DNA from 3 places in the Shewanella indica genome. Region 2 is predicted to be linked to each of the others. Evidence: predicted binding sites of a transcription regulator. Region 2 holds the regulator's gene; each other region holds the start of a gene.
What was found. The regulator ArgR, encoded in region 2, controls arginine synthesis, uptake and breakdown. The targets are predictions, from matches to a motif close to ANTGAATANNTATTCANT.
Positions count from the first base shown of each region.

Region 1: the regulator ArgR is predicted to act here: its motif matches at 2,427-2,444, upstream of argA (amino-acid N-acetyltransferase).
Region 3: the regulator ArgR is predicted to act here: its motif matches at 1,567-1,584, upstream of SIL79_RS12690 (OadG family transporter subunit).

Region 1 covers NZ_JAWXXR010000001.1:2,022,657-2,026,798, forward strand. Annotated here, with positions in the region: gene SIL79_RS09190 (alpha-2-macroglobulin) at 1-1,843, opposite strand, end outside; gene argA (amino-acid N-acetyltransferase) at 2,516-3,835, shown strand; gene rho (transcription termination factor Rho) at 3,943-4,142, opposite strand, start outside.
Region 2 covers NZ_JAWXXR010000001.1:2,462,802-2,466,943, forward strand. Annotated here, with positions in the region: gene ggt (gamma-glutamyltransferase) at 1-552, shown strand, start outside; gene SIL79_RS11095 (Dyp-type peroxidase) at 651-1,586, shown strand; gene argR (transcriptional regulator ArgR) at 1,647-2,117, opposite strand; gene mdh (malate dehydrogenase) at 2,403-3,338, shown strand; gene SIL79_RS11110 (DUF4124 domain-containing protein) at 3,416-3,859, opposite strand; gene pssA (CDP-diacylglycerol--serine O-phosphatidyltransferase) at 3,950-4,142, shown strand, end outside.
Region 3 covers NZ_JAWXXR010000001.1:2,820,773-2,824,914, forward strand. Annotated here, with positions in the region: gene csrA (carbon storage regulator CsrA) at 1-112, shown strand, start outside; tRNA gene SIL79_RS12650 (tRNA-Ser) at 317-408, shown strand; tRNA gene SIL79_RS12655 (tRNA-Arg) at 427-503, shown strand; tRNA gene SIL79_RS12660 (tRNA-Arg) at 535-611, shown strand; tRNA gene SIL79_RS12665 (tRNA-Arg) at 641-717, shown strand; tRNA gene SIL79_RS12670 (tRNA-Arg) at 760-836, shown strand; tRNA gene SIL79_RS12675 (tRNA-Arg) at 867-943, shown strand; tRNA gene SIL79_RS12680 (tRNA-Ser) at 952-1,043, shown strand; tRNA gene SIL79_RS12685 (tRNA-Arg) at 1,090-1,166, shown strand; gene SIL79_RS12690 (OadG family transporter subunit) at 1,857-2,123, shown strand; gene oadA (sodium-extruding oxaloacetate decarboxylase subunit alpha) at 2,150-3,943, shown strand; gene SIL79_RS12700 (sodium ion-translocating decarboxylase subunit beta) at 3,953-4,142, shown strand, end outside.

The sequences.
Region 1 (4,142 bases), 440 kb from region 2:
GGGTCTTTTCCCGGCGCAGTTCGCCAAGCTTGGCAAAGCTTGCATGACCGCGTTCATCGGTCAAAGCCTCGGCTACCGGCAAACCGTTGCGGCCGATGACGGCCACCCGGGCTCCGGCCACTGGAGTCCCCTTACCGAGGGATTGCACGAACAGATCCTGGCTGCCATCACGGCTGCGTTTGGCGAGTATCCCCAGATCTGTCACGACCACAAAGCGCAGATCGTGGGCCTCGGTTTGGTAATAGTCGAAGGTTTGGCTGTCTCTTTCATCGGCCGGAGTCAGCTTGACCACAAAGATGCCGCGCTTGTCCTTGAAGAAGGGCTTGAGGTCGACGCTGCCGTAGAGCGTCTTGCTGGGATCGCGCCCGGCAAGCTGTTGCTTGAACACCTGACGGGTGACCAAACGGTCGAAATCTGTGTTGTTGAGGTAGGGCTCGGCAAAGCTGCCCGAGCTTTGATCTATCAGGGCATTGAGCTGATCAGGCAGCAACTGGGCGACTTCAATCTGCACCTTTTGCACCCCACGGGCCAGATAGCCGAGGCGTTGATCTTCGTCCAGAGTCAGCAAGGAGCCTTCGCCGAGGAAGTTGAGCGCCTTGGGATATTGCGGCATTCGCAGCACAGTCAGCACGGCATCGCGGGACAGATAACCCCCTTGGCCTTCGACTTCCTTATCCACCATTACCGCCACGTAGCGATCGACCGGAGCTTTCAGCTTGAAGCTGTGCAACTGGTTGAGGCCTTCGGCGCCGGGGATCTGGGTCAAAGTCAGTTTGTCGGCCTTGGCCAGCACCTGCTCGGTGACATTTTCCTGATACCAGTGACGGCTTCCCTTGGGATTTTTCAGCGGCAGCAACCAGGCATGTACCTTGCCTTGAAGCGCTTCGTCGTTGACCGGACGTGAGCTTTCCATTGTCAATACCGGCTCGGGTTCATCCTTGTCGTTGTAGGCGAAGTTGACCTGAGGGTGTTTAAAGCTCAGCTGATAACGGCCGGGAACCTCTACTTGCCATTGGCTCTTGCCCGCCTTGTTGCCGCCGCTGGCCGCCAGGATCCCTTTGCTGACTTCCAGGGTTACAGTGCTCTGCTCAAGTGGCGTGACGAGCGCAGGAGAATGTATGTAAGCGAACAGATGCTTGTCGTCGAAGGTGACTTCGGTATCGCCATTGCCACTGTAGGTCAAGCCGGGGCTCAGCAATATCGCCAGTTGGGGTTTGACCGAAGCCGTATCCACCGGGTGGCTGAAGGCCAGGGTGGCGACCAGCTTTTGAATACTCGGCTGGGCCGGATCCTGGTACAGGCGTCCGTCAGAGATGGTGGCCGTGAAGGCGGCTGTGCTGAATTCGCTCTGGTATTTATCCAGTAAGATATGGTCTGCCAGCAGCTGCTTCTTATCCAGGCTGACTGCGAACTTTTCCGCAATCGGCCAGTCGTTATCCGGAGTAAATTGCAGGTGTTTGTCACTGGCCCAGCGCCACTGTCCGGCGAGTTGGGGGCTGAGACTGACGCCCTTGGAGACGGGTTTGCCTATGACATCCAAAGGCGCGACCGAACCACTGAAGGTCAGGGTCAAGGGAGCGACCTGAGGTTTGGCTTGGTGGTAATCGGTCAGCCTCGGCGCCTTGAGCGTATAGTGCAGGGTATAGGGCTTGGGTAAATGCTGGTACCAATACCAGCCGCCCCAGCAAAGCACAGTCAATACAGATAGCAGCAGTAGGCTTCCCAATGCTTTAAAGGGATGTTTTATGCACCAATGCATCCAGGGCGGCGCTTGCCAGTGACCAAAAACGGCAGCGAGAACTCGCCAAACTACCGAGAAGAAATTTCCTATAAGCTGTCCCATCAGTCCATGTCCTTGCTGTGTCTCGTAGCGCTATCGCCAAGTTGGGTGACGTTTTAAAGATGTCAGTCGCCGATGTCAATCAGACCGGGCCGATGCTGTGATGCCCTATTCGATATCGCCTCTGTAACTGTGGCTATATGGTACAGCAATCAGGCTGATTTTTGATCCGCGTTTGAATTCAAAATTGATAATAGGGCGGCAGTTGCATCGATATTTGCAGAAACCCTCCTTCCCAGCTACGAGCCCGCCGGCAGGACGTCGGTACTCGAGGTTTGACTTTGTACTTTATATTCGCCGTATCCGTGTCTCTTACCTGGAGTTCTTCTTGTTTGGGGCAGGTTGAGTTGCAGGTCCTGTCTATCTGCCCATCGATAATAGCAAACCTTATGGCGCTGGTTCCGGGGCGCTACAGGTTCATACATTCTCAACAGATCCCTGCTATACCTTTCTTTGCAGTAACTGGAACCCTGGCTGCGAATATTGACTCGATAGTGGTCTTTGGGAAAAGCATTTGGAGATTGCTTCTCCTGCTTGTGAATGGTTAGGGCTTAAAATAACTGCATGTGAAAATAAATGCTTTTTAAGTGAATTTAAATGCATTAACATATTGTTCGTGCCACAGGTGTGGCATTCATTTCTGCCGGTTTTAACGAGTGTGAGGTAAATCCCAAGGTGCGTACCACAGAATTGGTTGATGGTTTTCGTCATTCTGCTCCCTATGTCAATGCTCACAGGGGTAAGACATTTGTTGTGATGTTAGGAGGGGAGGCGCTGGCTCAGCCTAAGTTTCGTTCCATCATCAATGATGTTGCTTTGCTGCATAGCCTGGGGATCAAGGTGGTATTGGTTTATGGCGCCCGGCCGCAGATAGATGAATCCTTGGCTCATCATCAGATTGAGCCCGCCTATCATCAAGGTGTACGGATCACCGACGAAGCCACTCTCAAGCTGATTAAGCAGGTGGCTGGTTCTTTGCAGTTTGATATTACAGCCAGGTTGTCCATGAGCTTGTCGAACACACCTATGCAGGGAGCTCAGATCAATGTGGTTAGCGGTAATTTTGTCATCGCCCAGCCTTTGGGGGTCGACAATGGCATTGACTATTGCCTCTCCGGCAAGGTGCGCCGTATTGATGTTCAAGGGCTTAAGCGGCAATTGGAAAATAACTGCATCATCCTGATGGGGCCGATAGCTGCTTCGGTCACCGGCGAGAGCTTTAACCTCACTGCTGAAGAGGTAGCGACTCAAGTAGCAATCAAGCTCAAAGCCGACAAGATGATAGGTTTCAGCTCCCAGAACGGTATTTTGGACCGTAATGGTGATGTGATTGCCGAGCTGATGCCCAACGATGCCCAGAAAATTCTCGATAAACTGGCTGGTCAAGGTGAAGGTTGCGTCGGCACCATGGCGTTTCTCAAGGCCAGTATTGATGCCTGTCGCAGTGGCGTACCCCGTTGCCATTTGGTCAGCTATCTGGAAGATGGCGCCCTGTTGCAGGAATTGTTTTCTCGTGAAGGTATAGGTACCCAGATAGTCACTGAGAGTGCCGAGCGCTTACGGCGTGCATCCATTGCCGACATTGGCGGCATACTCAACCTGATCCGCCCGTTGGAAGAGCAGGGTATCCTGGTGCGTCGCTCCCGCGAACAACTGGAGATAGAGGTAGAGCAGTTTATGCTTATTGAGCGTGATGGCTTGGTGATAGGCTGTGCGGCGCTTTATCCCTTTGAAGAGGATAATGCCGGCGAATTTGCCTGTTTGGTGGTACACCCTGACTATCGCGATGCCGATCGCGGTAGCTTGCTGCTGCAAAACATCATAGGCCAGGCCAAGGTACGTGGTTACTCCAGGTTATTCGCGTTGACGACCCGTAGTATTCACTGGTTCCTTGAGCATGGTTTTGAATTGGTGGAGGTGGATGCTTTGCCTAACAAGAAGAAGCAGCTTTACAACTACCAGCGCCGCTCGAAAATCTTGGCACTCGACCTGTAAGATTCAACCTGTTTGACATAACACCATTCAGTTAAGCAAACTTTGACTGAATGGTGTTAATGGATTTCAGAGTAGGAACGGTCCTATGAGGACCGTTGCCTTTTGCATCAAGACTTGGTGCGCTTCATCGCAGTGAAGAACTCTTCATTGGTCTTGGTCATTGCCAGTTTGTCGATCAAGAATTCCATCGCGCTGACTTCATCCATAGGATTGAGGATCTTACGCAGGATCCACATTTTCTGCAGCTCATCCGGCGTGGTCAGTTTCTCTTCACGGCGGGTACCACTGCGGTTGAAATCAATGGCAG
Region 2 (4,142 bases):
AAAGAAGGCAATATGGTGTCCCTCATCCAGAGCAATTATCGTGGCATGGGCTCAGGCATGACGCCTCCGGATTTGGGATTTGTGCTTCAGGACAGAGGCCAGCTGTTTGATCTCACTCCCGGGCGTGCCAATTCCTATGCACCGGGTAAAAGACCGTTTCATACCATAATTCCGGCCTTTGTCACCAAAGATGGCAAGCCCTGGCTCAGCTTTGGTGTCATGGGGGGAGCCACCCAACCCCAGATGCATGCCCAGATCATGATTAATCTGATTGATTTTGGCCTCAACCTGCAGGAGGCGGGCGATGCTCCGAGAATATTGCATACAGGTTCCAGCCAACCGACCGGCGAGCAGATGACAGATGGCGGTTATATCAGCCTCGAGTCGGGCTTTTCCATGGAAACCCGCCGTGAGCTGATGAAAAAGGGGCATACTTTAAGTGATTCTCTCGGGGCTTTCGGTGGTTATCAGGCCATAGGCGTCAATGTTGAAAGCGGCGTTTATCGGGGAGCGTCCGAGTCCCGTAAAGACGGACAAGCATCAGGTTATTGAAAGTAATCGGCAAAAACGTGCGTGAGCTAATTCAAATTAATGCTCAAGTTGCGGATAATAAGGCCGAAGATGAATTAATCTGAAAGGGTAGATTGCAAATGGATACACAGGTTATGCCACGGGAACAGCTGGGGATCTGCGCAGAGGGAAATCTGCACAGTGTTTATCTGATGTTCAATGCCAACGAAGGCGGGGAGTCACAACTGCGCCCTTGTCTGGCCAATGTTGCCCAGTATTTGTATGAGCTGGCAGATCAGTATGCCGACAGTGCCTTTAATGCCTTTGTGGCGATTGGTGCCAACTTTTGGGATCACCTCTATCCGGGAAGCAGACCGGCTGAACTCAAGCCATTCCCCGCGATGGAGTCGGGTAACCGGGATGCGCCGGCGATAGAGTTCGATATCTTTATTCACCTGCGTTGTGATCGCCTGGATATTCTTCATCTGGTGGCCAATGAGGTCAACGAAATGCTGGAAGGCCTGGCCGAGCTGGAAGAGGAGGAGCGCGGGTTCCGCTTTATGGACAGCCGCGATCTGACCGGTTTTGTCGATGGCACAGAAAACCCCAAGGGCAGAGGTCGTCAAGCTGTGGCCCTGGTAGGGGATGAAGACGATGCATTTCGCGGCGGTAGCTACATTCATGTACAGAAATATGTCCACAATTTGAGTAAGTGGCACAGACTGCCGCAGAAAAAGCAGGAAGACATCATAGGCCGCACCAAGCAGGACAACATAGAGTACGCCTCGGAAGACAAACCGCTGACGGCGCATATCAAGCGGGTAAATCTCAAGTATGACAATGGTGAGTCGATGGAGATCCTGCGTCAGAGCATGCCTTATGGTTCAGTCAAACAACAGGGATTGATGTTTATCTCTACTTGTAAGACACCAAGCCATTTCGAAAAGATGCTTCACAGTATGGTTTTCGGTGACGGAGAAGGACACCATGATCACCTGATGCACTTTACTCAGGCGGTAACAGGTTCCTCTTTCTTTGCCCCATCTCTGGATTTTATGATCCAGTTTGATGATTAATAACGCGATAGCGACAAAAACGCCCCTCATTGAGGGGCGTTTTTTTATGAAATGTTCAACTTAGTCTGTGTAATTGAACAGTGATTTGACTGTTTCCAGCGTTTCATCAATGGTCTTGATGCTGGAAGGGCAGATAAAGATAGTATCATCACCGGCAATGGTGCCCAGAATACCTTCTGGCTTGCCGATGGAGTCCAACAGCCTGGCAATTAACTGCGCCGCCCCCGGGCTGGTACGTACCACTATCATGGCTTGGTTATGATCCACATCCAATACCAGATTCTTCAGTGGGCTGCCGGCAGTTGGCACCCCAAGTTCCGCCGGTAAGCAGTAGACCATCTCCTGCTTGGCGTTACGGGTGCGCACGGCACCGAACTTGCTCAGCATGCGCGAGACTTTGGACTGGTTGATATTGGCAAAGCCTTCGGCTTGCAGTGCATTGACTATTTCACTCTGGGAGCCGAAGCGCTCCTCTTTAAGCAGAGCCTTGAAGGTTCTGATTAGCTCATCCTGATTTTTGCTTGCTTGCATTATCTTCTTCTGTCGTTATTCAGAAAATCTCGCTCATTCTGCATATCAAACGGGTAAGTGTCAACAAATACCCAAGATGCCTGCATAAAAATGCAGTTTGGGTCATTTGTTGGGTAAAAGAAGCCTCAGTAGGCGAGAGCAAATGCTGAAGTTAATTCAGCTTTTGATGAAGCAGAGTCATATGACTAAGGGATAATTGCTATTTTTGTGACGATCCTTTAATGTTGCGCCATCACAGAATTAGATCTATGTCACACATAATTCCGAGAATTGACGGAGATAACTATGAAAGTTGCTGTACTAGGTGCTGCTGGTGGTATTGGCCAGGCTCTTGCCCTTCTGTTGAAAACCCAATTACCTGCCGGCTCTCAGCTGTCACTCTATGATATCGCCCCCGTAACGCCTGGGGTTGCCGTGGATCTGAGTCATATCCCGACAGCAGTTGAAGTTAAAGGTTTTGCCGGTGAAGACCCAACACCTGCACTGGAAGGTGCTGATGTGGTGCTGATCTCTGCCGGTGTTGCCCGTAAGCCTGGCATGGATCGTTCTGATCTGTTCAATATCAATGCCGGTATCGTCCGTAACCTGATTGAAAAGGTGGCTGCGACTTGTCCCAAGGCGCTGATCGGTATCATCACCAACCCAGTGAACACCACTGTGGCCATTGCGGCTGAAGTACTGAAAAAAGCCGGTGTTTACGACAAGAACCGTCTATTCGGTGTGACGACTCTCGATGTCATCCGCTCTGAAACCTTTATCGCCGAAGCCAAAGGGTTGAACGTTGCCGATGTTAAAGTCAATGTGATTGGCGGCCACAGCGGTGTGACCATTCTGCCTCTGTTGTCTCAGGTTGAAGGTGTCAGCTTCTCCGATGAAGAAGTTGCTGCCCTGACCAAGCGTATTCAAAACGCCGGTACTGAAGTGGTTGAAGCCAAAGCCGGTGGCGGCAGCGCGACTCTGTCCATGGGCCAGGCCGCTTTCCGTTTCGGTCTGTCGCTGATCCGCGGTCTGCAGGGTGAAGCCAATGTGATCGAGTGCGCCTATGTAGACGGTGGCAGTGAACACGCTGAATTTTTTGCCCAGCCAGTGGTACTCGGCAAAAATGGTATCGAAAAGGTTCTTCCATATGGTGAACTGAGCGCGTTTGAAACCAACGCCCGTGATGCCATGCTGGATACCTTGAAGGCGGATATCAAACTGGGTGTAGACTTCGTTAAGTAAGTCGACTCCGGGAATAACAAGGAGCGCTTCGGCGCTCCTTTTTGCTACTAGAACCTATTTTACTCTGGCCTTGCTGGCTAGTTTCTTTGGCAAAATAGCCGAATTCTTTCCTGCTGCTCCTTTATCTGCGCCTGCCGTTCTTCTTCAGTCATCTTAATCATTTCACCTGAGACATCATCTTTACGTTGTAGCCTGGTGTGGGTATTGAGGACATCCAATTGGAATTTGGCCTTATCGCATATAGCCTGAGCCTGGACTGCATCTTTCTCCTTGAGCAATTTTGCCTGTTTCTCAGACTCAGTCTCCAGCACAATGTCATCTTTTCGCTGCGGCGCGACCGTGCCGATTCTGGCGGGTTGCAGATTTTGGCTGTCCAGTTCGGTGGCTTGCTGTTGTGGCGGCGGCTCCTGGCTGTAGTGGGTGACGCCATTTTCATCGACCCAAGTATAAATGGGGGTTGCCGAGGCAGCGTTGGCTCCGAGTAATGCCAGCAGAGCCATAAATAGGCTGATTCTTATCATTGTTTGTTTCCGTTTCTGCAGGGTGAGCTTGTCTGAGCAAGTGTGTTATCTTTGCCGTTATGAGTTTGATTACACCATCAGGTTAAGTGTATGCAAAATTTATCCAAGCCAACAATAAAAACCCGTGGTATCTATCTGTTACCCAATCTGATGACAACGGCAGGATTGTTCTCGGGCTTCTATGCTGTTATCGCTTCCATGAATGGGCACTTTGAGGCATCGGCTATTGCTGTGTTTGTTGCCATGTTATTTGATGGACTGGATGGTCGTCTGGCGCGTTTGA
Region 3 (4,142 bases), 360 kb from region 2:
GGTACGTATAGGTGTGAATGCACCCAAAGAAGTTTCTGTGCACCGTGAGGAGATTTATCAGCGTATTCAGTCTGAGAAAACCGGAACCCCTTCTGAAGGTGGTAACTTCTGAGGCGACACAAAGTGAACCTCCGTCAGGAATAGAAGAGTCAGTTTTTAAACTGGCTTTTTTATTTTTTGGCGCCGGAAAACCCTTGATAGCACAGGATTTGCGCGTTATTTAGGTGGGCTGATTAAAAACAGGACAAACGGAAAAGGTTTCGGAAAAAGGGTTTGACTTATTTTCTTCAAACAGTAATATGTGCGCCAAGAAAACGGAGAGGTGGCCGAGTGGCCGAAGGCGCTCCCCTGCTAAGGGAGTATGGGCTTTATCTCCCATCGAGGGTTCGAATCCCTCCTTCTCCGCCATTTCTTAACGTGAAATACGCGCATGTAGCTCAGCTGGATAGAGTACCTGGCTACGAACCAGGCGGTCGGAGGTTCGACTCCTTCCATGCGCGCCATTTTTCGTTTTAGCAGTAAAGAATACAATTCGCGCATGTAGCTCAGCTGGATAGAGTACCTGGCTACGAACCAGGCGGTCGGAGGTTCGACTCCTTCCATGCGCGCCACTTCTGCTTTAGTTTTTCAAGATGATCAAGCGCATGTAGCTCAGCTGGATAGAGTACCTGGCTACGAACCAGGCGGTCGGAGGTTCGACTCCTTCCATGCGCACCATCTGAAACCTTAAAGACTGCTAAGAAAATTGCTTATCTGAAAGCGCATGTAGCTCAGCTGGATAGAGTACCTGGCTACGAACCAGGCGGTCGGAGGTTCGACTCCTTCCATGCGCACCAGATATCAAGTAAAGTACGTAATGAATTTAAGCGCATGTAGCTCAGCTGGATAGAGTACCTGGCTACGAACCAGGCGGTCGGAGGTTCGACTCCTTCCATGCGCACCAATTTACGCGGAGAGGTGGCCGAGTGGCCGAAGGCGCTCCCCTGCTAAGGGAGTATGGGCTTTATCTCCCATCGAGGGTTCGAATCCCTCCTTCTCCGCCATTCTTTACTATACTCTGAGAGCCAAGCTTTCTGAGTTCCGGATTAAGCGCATGTAGCTCAGCTGGATAGAGTACCTGGCTACGAACCAGGCGGTCGGAGGTTCGACTCCTTCCATGCGCACCAAATAGCAAAGAAGTAAGACGCCCCGCAATCGCGGGGCGTTTTGCTATCTGACTCTTACCCGTTTGTAATTACTTTCCTGTGGTGTTTTATCCGAAAACTTGCCCGCGGAGATACAGGTTCATTTGCGCCTTGCGATAAAGTCCTCCTCTGGGCCTTACACCTGCTTTGCTTACCATTTCGCTGTTGCTTCAGGCTGCGGCTGCTAACCGGGCTGATTGATTTTTAGGGAATCCATCACGGACAACTTCACCGCGGGAAGCGAACTTACCCGGATAAAATTAACGGCTCCCCATTTATATTCATAATGCCTCTATGTTGAAGCTCACTGGTCTTACAGACATTCTCTATGTCAGCTTTACTTCATATTGATAGTGTCATTGTCTTTTCCTTAAAAACTCAAGATGAATATTTATGAATCATCATCCTCTTTGAACTTTTATTGATTTATTTTGGTATGACCAATTTACATGGGTAGGGGTTGTTTGTTATAGATTGGTTATCGTTTTTGACCTAAGTCACATAGTCTGGCAGAGGCTGGCCTGCTAGGCTAAAACATCTAATGACAGAAAATCATATTTTTTCGCATATTTATTATTGGTGTTAGCTCCTGGGGGAGTGAGCGTTATCGCCCCAAGCAAATCATAGACAGGAAAAGGCCTGCCAATCTGTTAACAAAATGAGGAAGATATAATGTCGCTTTCTGAGCAACTCTTGGAAGCTGTGGGGATTATGCTGCTTGGTATGGGGCTGGTTTATCTGTTCTTGGGGCTGCTGATTTTGGGGATCAGAGTATCGGCACGCTATTTGGCCCCCAAACCCAATTTGGAACAGAGTCAGTCACAAACTCAGGGCATGGGAGGGGCGCAATTCACAGTCGCGCCCCAGGCCGGTGCGCCCACGCCGCAACAGTTGGCAGCTATTAGCTGTGCCATTCACCAATACCGCAAACAGGCTTAACTGCCGTAATCTGATGGATAAGAAAGATGAGTAAAGCTTTAGCATTAACCGACGTTGTCCTGCGGGATGCTCACCAATCATTATTGGCAACCAGAATGCGTATCGACGATATGTTGCCAATCGCCGCCAAGTTGGACAGTGTTGGCTTCTGGTCCCTGGAATCCTGGGGCGGTGCTACCTTCGATGCCTGTATCCGTTATTTGGGTGAGGACCCCTGGGAGCGGATCCGGGCGCTGAAACAGGCCATGCCCAATACCCCGCAGCAGATGTTATTGAGGGGCCAGAATTTGCTGGGTTATCGCCATTACAGTGACGACTTGGTGACCCGGTTTGTCGAGCGCGCCCATGAGAGCGGGGTCGATGTATTCCGGGTGTTCGATGCCATGAATGATGTGCGCAACTTGCAAGCGGCGCTGAAAGCCGTGATTGATGTTGGTGCCCATGCCCAGGGCACAATTTCTTATACCACAAGCCCCGTACATACACAGCAAACCTGGCTGACGATGGCCAAGCAGCTGGAAGACATGGGCTGCCATTCACTCTGTATCAAGGACATGGCCGGTTTGCTCAAGCCGATGGAGGCCTTTGAGCTAATAAGCCGCTTGAAGTCGGAAACCGATCTCTTGATCACCATGCAGTGCCATGCCACCACAGGGTTATCAACCGCAACCTATCAAAAGGCGATAGAGGCCGGGGTCGATGTGCTGGATACTGCCATTTCTTCCATGAGTCAAACCTATGGTCACAGTGCCACCGAAACCTTGGTTGCCATGGTCGAAGACACCGATAGGGCAACAGGCTATGACTTGGCGCTGCTGGAGGAGATTGCCGCCTATTTCCGTGAGGTCAGAAAAAAATATGCCCGTTTCGAAGGGGCACTCAAGGGGATAGACTCACGCATTCTGCGGGCTCAGGTGCCGGGTGGCATGCTGACCAATATGGAAAACCAGCTCAGAGAGCAGGGCGCCGAGGACAAGCTGGATCTAGTGCTCGAGGAGATCCCAAGAGTGCGGGAAGATCTGGGTTTTATTCCGCTGGTGACCCCCACCTCTCAGATTGTCGGTACCCAGGCGGTAATCAATGTGCTGATGGGTGAGCGCTATAAGTCGCTGACCAAGGAGACGGAAGGAGTACTCAAGGGCGAATATGGCGCCACCCCGGCCAAGGTCAACAGTGAATTGCAACAGCGGGTGTTGCAGGGGGCGGAGCCTGTCAGTTGCCGCCCGGCCGATCTGCTCGCACCCGAGCTTGAACATTTGCGGGCCGAACTGGCCGAAAAAGCGTTGGCGCAAGGTCTGAGCCTCAGCGAAGAGCGCGATGATGATGTGCTGACTTATGCCCTGTTCCCGCAAATCGGCCTGCAGTTTATTAAGAATCGTGGCAATCCTGCGGCATTTGAACCCAAGCCAGAATTGGAAGCTCCTCAGCCACAAGCAACTCAAACCAAGGCCGGTGGTCGTCAGCCCGAGGTTTATACCGTGGATGTGCAGGGCCAGCGCTTTGTGGTGCAGGTCAGTGAGGGCGGTGATATCAGTCAGGTTGCGCCTTTGCCTGTGGCTGAGCCGCAGGTTGCCCCTGTGCAGGCTTCTGCTGTTGCCTCTGGCCCGGAACTGGAGATGAGCGCGCCTCTTTCCGGCAATATCTTTAAGGTACAGGTGGCCGCCGGCGACTGCGTTCGCGCCGGTGATGTCGTTATCATCCTCGAAGCGATGAAGATGGAAACTGAGATCCGGGCTCAGGCCGATGGTGTTGTCAGCCGCATCCTGGTCAAGGAAGGCGATGCCGTCAGCGTCGGTACCAAGCTGTTGGCACTGGCCTAAGGAGCTATGATGGATGGTTTACTCGCTTTTTGGTCCGAGACGGGAATAGCGCACTTTACCTGGCCGCAGGCATTGATGATGTTGGTCGGCGCCTTGCTGTTGTATCTGGCAATAGTGCGCAAGTTTGAGCCATTGCTGCTGCTTCCCATCGGTTTCGGCGCCATTTTGGCCAATATCCCCAACGCAGGTTTTACCGAGG